Rhizobium lentis: one gene and its partner. The protein of the gene in region 2 interacts with the protein of the main gene of each other region in a pairwise test. Links are inferred from orthologs where the notes say so. Each region holds a gene or a part of one and is shown on either strand. Other genes may lie near its edges.

Evidence for each region.
Region 1: the proteins of J0663_RS19925 (region 2) and rlmB interact in binary tests that used the Escherichia coli proteins (3 or more experiments, as listed by UniProt). The link is inferred for Rhizobium lentis from one-to-one orthologs.

Annotation. Positions count from the first base shown.
Region 1 is NZ_CP071454.1:3,589,874-3,592,818, reverse strand. What follows is about bases 75-2,945. They hold rlmB (23S rRNA (guanosine(2251)-2'-O)-methyltransferase RlmB), read left to right. Parts: upstream 75-1,000; coding sequence 1,001-1,891; downstream 1,892-2,945. Other genes in these bases: J0663_RS17200 (hypothetical protein), read left to right, coding at 2,819-2,945; J0663_RS17205 (AprI/Inh family metalloprotease inhibitor), read left to right, coding at 2,015-2,704; tuf (elongation factor Tu), read right to left, coding at 75-303. Also shown: more of tuf, read right to left, coding at 1-74. UniProt on the Escherichia coli protein: Specifically methylates the ribose of guanosine 2251 in 23S rRNA.
Region 2 is NZ_CP071454.1:4,079,232-4,082,238, forward strand. Bases 1-2,933 are described here. They hold J0663_RS19925 (NAD(P)H-hydrate dehydratase), read left to right. Parts: upstream 1-697; coding sequence 698-2,170; downstream 2,171-2,933. Other genes in these bases: J0663_RS19920 (P-II family nitrogen regulator), read right to left, coding at 15-353; J0663_RS19930 (DUF72 domain-containing protein), read right to left, coding at 2,177-2,933. Also shown: more of J0663_RS19930, read right to left, coding at 2,934-2,983; J0663_RS19935 (GNAT family N-acetyltransferase), read right to left, coding at 3,007-3,007. UniProt on the Escherichia coli protein: Bifunctional enzyme that catalyzes the epimerization of the S- and R-forms of NAD(P)HX and the dehydration of the S-form of NAD(P)HX at the expense of ADP, which is converted to AMP.

The DNA.
Region 1 (2,945 bases), 490 kb from region 2 along the record:
GCAAACCAGGATCGCGCCGTCCATCTGTGCGGCACCGGTGATCATGTTCTTCACGTAGTCGGCGTGGCCGGGGCAGTCGACGTGCGCGTAGTGGCGGTTCGGCGTCTCATACTCAACGTGCGCCGTCGAGATCGTGATGCCGCGCGCCTTCTCTTCCGGAGCCGCGTCGATCTGGTCGTACGCCTTGAACTCACCGAAGTACTTCGTGATCGCTGCCGTCAGAGACGTCTTGCCGTGGTCAACGTGGCCGATCGTGCCGATGTTGACGTGCGGCTTGTTGCGCTCAAACTTACTCTTTGCCATTTGAATGCTTCCTGTGAACGAAATGGTGGCCCCGGCGAACCGGTTTAGTGCCGCCGTTTAAGGCTTTCGGCGAAATTGCGCAAGACTTAATTGCAGACGCCAATCTTGGCGTGACAGCGCATATGGGAGACAATCCGCCGCCTGCAAGGCGATTCGCCGGAACCGCTTCAAAAAACGCTGGAATCGCAGCGAAAATCGAGCGGCGCCAAGGCAAGCTCGTGCGAATCCGGACCTCAGGCGCCCTCACCTTCCAGCGCAAATGATGCCTGCGGGCCAATCGCCGGCGGAGAATGAACTGACGTCAGGAAAACTGGAGCGGGTAGCGGGAATCGAACCCGCGTATTCAGCTTGGAAGGCTGCTGCTCTACCATTGAGCTATACCCGCGGGTTGGTCCGATCCGATGACGAATGGTGGAGAGAGTTGGATTTGAACCAACGTAGGCTGAGCCAACGGATTTACAGTCCGTCCCCTTTAACCACTCGGGCATCTCTCCAGTTTTCGTCCGGATCTTGAAGACCAAGTTCGTCAGACTTCGAAGCGTTGCCGCCCGTCGTCTGCGCCGCGTATATGACCGGAGCATTTCCGTCTGTCAACACGATGACAATGGAAAAAACGCGAAAAATTTCATTCGCCGCCGAAAAGCCGGCACATGAAAGAAAGCCTATGCGGCGGCGAAGGCCGTGGCTATAAAGCCGCATGAGCAAAGACAACAAATCCGGCGGCAAGGCCGCGACAGACCCATCCGCCAAGGATACGCACTACGCCAATCTGAGGCGCGCGCATCGCGACGCCAAGCGCGAACGCGGGGAGATCCCGACACCTCAACCGCAGAAGCGCAAGCGCGGGGCTGAGGACTGGAAGCCGCCGGCACTCGCGCCCGACCAGGTATATCTCTACGGCCTGCACACGGTACGCGCCGCCCTCGACAATCCAGAGCGCAAGAAGATCAAGCTGTTCGTGACGCAGAATGCGCTCGCGCGTCTGGAAATCGACGCCGAGACGCTCGCCATTCCCTTCGAAATCGTCTCCCCGCACGAGATCGACAAGGTGCTCGGCCCCGAGGCGATTCACCAGGGCGTCATGCTGGAAACACGGCCGCTGCCGGTGCGCCGGCTCGAAGCGCTGAAGGACAGCCCTCTTCTGCTCGTGCTCGACCAGGTCACCGATCCGCACAATGTCGGCGCGATCATGCGCTCGGCCGTCGCCTTCAATGCCGGGGCCGTCATCACCACCCAGAGACATAGCCCGACCGAGTCGGGCGTGCTCGCCAAGTCCGCCTCCGGCGCTCTGGAGCTGATACCTTATATACAGATCACCAACCTCGCCGATGCGCTCGGCGAATTGCACAAGCTCGGCTTCTCCACCATCGGCCTCGATTCGGAAGGGCCGGCGCCGCTCGAGGGCACCTTCTCAGGCGACAAGGTGGCGCTGGTGCTCGGTTCCGAGGGCAAGGGGCTCAGGCAGAAGACGCGCGAGACCGTCAACGCGCTTGCCCGTCTCGACATGCCCGGCGCGATCAAATCGCTGAACGTTTCGAATGCAGCGGCGATCGCGCTTTATGCGGCGCGGCTCTACTTGAAGGCATAGGCCATGTCGCGCAAAAGCGTGTAGCGGCTTTGCGCCAAAAGACGGAAAATAAAGAGCTGCGTGCGGCAAACGGGTCTGAATTGCCACGCATTTCAGGCCGGCCGTGACAAAGGGGGAATTGTCATGATCCATATGGTCCGGCTGACAGCTCCTGCAGTGGCGCTCCTGGCCTGCGGTGTGGCATACGCGCAGGATATCGATCCCGATGTGCTGAAAGCGCAAGCCGGAACCTATCTCGTTGCCCCGGAAGACGGCCGCGCGGGATGCCGGATGACGTTGGAAACCGACATGGCAATCGGCGGTTATTCGCTCTCCGGCCAGGATTCCTGCATCAAGGTGCTGCCGGCGTTCGCCGAAGCCTCCGCCTGGAATTTCGACGGCGATGGCGGGCTGATCCTGATCGATGCCGTACGCGAAGTGATTGCCCGTTTCGTCGAGAATGAAGGCGCGCCGATGAAGACGGAAGACGGTGCGCCGCTCCTGCTGATCGCGGCTCCCGACGGCGTCGATCGCCTGCCAACCTATGGCAGCCTTGCCGGTGCATGGACGATGCGGAGGCCGGGCGGCGAAAAGCTCTGCGGCGTGACGCTTGACGGAAATGTCGGGGCTGACGAAAATGCGCCGCTGTCACTGTCCGGAGACTGCACCGCCGCCGTCACCGGACTGAAGCTTACGGCCTGGCATATCGATGGCTTCAGGCTGACGCTGATGGGCGACGGCGGTTCGTCGCTTAGCTTCGATATGCGCGCCGACGGCAATTTCGACAAATCGAAAGAGGAAGGCGGCAAGCCGCTTTCGATCGTGCGCCGCTGATCCAGGCTCTCCGGAGAAATCCACTTTTGCCTTGGAATGACCTTCTGGAGCATTATGATCGGCTGGCGATCGATCGTAGCGACCGGTCACAAGCAAGAAGGAGCGATTCCCATCATGGCCATCCGACCGCTCATATTCGGTATCCTCTTCATCGCGGCGTTTGTGGGAATCATTCTCAGCATCATATGGGTGGACACGTCGCATCCCGTCCACCAGCCCGACCCTCTGTCGCCGACGGCGC
Region 2 (3,007 bases):
GCTTGGCAAAGTGGTCAGATGGCATCGATGCCGGTCTCGCCGGTACGGATGCGGATAACCTCTTCGACATTTGAGACGAAGATCTTGCCGTCGCCGATGCGGCCCGTCTGCGCCGCCTTGCGGATCGCATCGATGACGGCCTCCGCGTTCTCGTCGGCCAGCACCACCTCGACTTTCACCTTCGGCAGGAAATCGACGACATATTCGGCTCCGCGGTAGAGTTCCGTGTGGCCTTTTTGACGACCGAAGCCCTTGGCTTCCGTGACTGTAATACCCTGCAGGCCGACTTCCTGAAGGGCTTCCTTCACTTCGTCCAGCTTGAAAGGCTTAATGATCGCTTCGATCTTTTTCATGAGAAAATGTCTCTCCGCTTCTCCTGATATGGCAGGGATGTTCCCGCTCGCGGATATGATGCAGATATCGTGCCAGTTTGAAATCCATCCCGGTGAAAAAAGACACAGATTTCGTCAAAATCGGCGCCCCTGCGGGAAAATCCGAACCGGATTTGCGGCTGGAGAGGTGAAATAACATCGCCTGACGCCTAAAATTGCCCCAGAAGCTGAAAAAATCCGCTCCTATCGCGAATCTCAAAATGTCTTCTGGGCAGCCTAAAATCTAAGCAGATGCATAAAATGCAGTCTTTGCAGTAAGATTTCAGGTGGTTGTTTTTTGAGCGTTTTTTGAATTGAATAGGCTGATGAGCGAGAACCTGTCCAACCTCCTTCTCACACCTTCCGAAATGGCGGCGGTCGATGCGGCCGCAGCCGCGTCGGGGATCTGTTCCTTCGACCTCATGGAAAGGGCGGGGGCCGCGGCCGCGGCTGCCGCTCTGCGACGTCATCCCGGCGCGCTGCGTTTTGTTGTGTTCTGCGGACCCGGCAACAATGGCGGCGACGCCTATGTTGCGGCAAGGCATCTGCAGCAGAGTGGGGCGAAGACGGTGTTGTTTCATTTGGGGGATCCGGCTCGGCTGAAAGGGGATGCGGCGCGCGCTCGGTCCGGTTGCGCTCTTGAGGGACAGGGGCTCGAGGTCTACCGTCCCGAGAGCGGCGACGTTGTCATTGATGGCCTGTTCGGCGCTGGGCTGGCCCGCGCGGTGCCCGTGGAAGTCGGACGCTTGATCAACCGCGTCACCGAGGCCGATTTGCCCGTACTGGCCATCGACCTGCCCTCCGGCCTCGATGGCCGCACCGGTAAGGTGCTGGGCGCCGCCTTTCGTGCTCGTAACACCATCACCTTCATGACGCGCAAGCCTGGCCATCTCCTGATGCCGGGCAGGGAGCTTTGCGGCGAGCTGGAGGTTTTCGATATCGGCATTCCTGCTCGGATCATCCGGGCCGAGGCGGGCGGTGCCATCGCTGAGAATACACCTGACGCCTGGAAGGGCGCGCTGCCGGCCGAGCAGCTGGAAACCCACAAATACAAGCGAGGCCATCTGGTCGTTTTCTCGGGCGACGCCGACAAGACGGGGGCTGCGCGCATGTCAGCGATCTCCGGTCTGAAAGCAGGCGCCGGCCTGGTCACGATCGCCGCCTCCGGGGCAGCGATGGCTGCCAATGCCGCGCATCTCACAGCCGTCATGCTGCATGCAGTCGACGACGAGGCGGACCTTGCTGAGTGGCTCTCCGACAAGCGGTTGCAGACTTTCGTCCTCGGTCCCGGCTTTGGCATCGGCGCGAGAGCCCGCGGCTTCGTCAGCGCGCTTGCCGATCGACGGCTCGTGCTCGATGCCGACGGTATCTCTTCGTTCAAGGACGACCCGCAACAGCTTTTTGATCTTTTCCGCGGCGAGCCGCGTCTGGTGTTGACGCCGCACGAAGGCGAATTTTCGCGGCTTTTTCCTGACATCGGCGACGACGAAAATCTGGGGAAGGTGGACAAGGCGGTGGCGGCCGCGCGCCGCGCCAATGCCGCGATCGTCTACAAAGGGGCCGATACCGTCATCGCCTCGCCGGACGGGCGCGCGCTCATCAACACCAATGCGCCAGCCTGGCTTGCCACCGCCGGTTCCGGCGACGTCCTCGCCGGCATTATCGGCGGATTACTCGCCCAGGGCCAGCCGGCTTTCGAGGCCGCGGCCGCCGGAGTCTGGCTGCATGGAGAGACAGCCCACCGCGCCGGCAAGGGGCTGACGGCGGAGGATCTCGCAGCGGCGGTATTGCCGCTTTAACCCGACTTATTGCTCGACCAACTTCTGCAGGGCGATCGCCCCGTGCGGCGCATTGACCTTGCCCTCATGGATCATGAAGGCGAAGACGTCGCGCGGCTCGGCCTTCACTTTCCGATCCTGGTCGATCAGCGGCAGATCGTCCGGAACCTTGCCCTCGGCCCAGCTCTGGAGCCGGTCTGCCCAGGCCTTCAGATCCTTGTCGGGGTAACAGGTCGGAATATCGTCCGATCCCTTCTGCAGCCTCGCATAGACGAAATCGGCGGTAACGTCGGCGATCATCGGATATTCGAAATGTTCGGCGCAGACCGGCGCCACCCCATATCTAGCCAGCAGCGCGACGAATTCCGGCACCTTGAAGGAATCGTGCCGCACCTCGACCACATGGCGGAGCGCCAGCCCGTCCTGCTTTGCCGGCAGCAGCTTCAGAAAAGCCTCGAAATCTTCCGGATCGAACTTCTTCGTCGGCGCGAACTGCCAGAGCAGCGGCCCGAGATGGTCGCCGAGTTCGCTGATTCCGGATGTCAGAAACCGCTCCATCGATTCACCAGCCTCGGCAAGCACCCGCCGATTGGTGACGAAACGCGTCGCCTTCAGCGAAAAGACGAAACCCTCGGGCACATCGGCCGCCCATTTGGCAAAGACCGCCGGCTTCTGCGTGCTGTAATAGGTGCCGTTGACCTCAATGACCTTCAACTGGCGGCTGGCATAATGCAGCTCGTCCTTCTGTTTCAGGTCTTCTGGAAAGAAATGCCCGCGCCAGGGCTCGAAGGTCCAACCCCCGATGCCGGTGCGGATAATGCCGGATTTCGTCATGTCGTCCTCCCTTTGGCAGCCGCT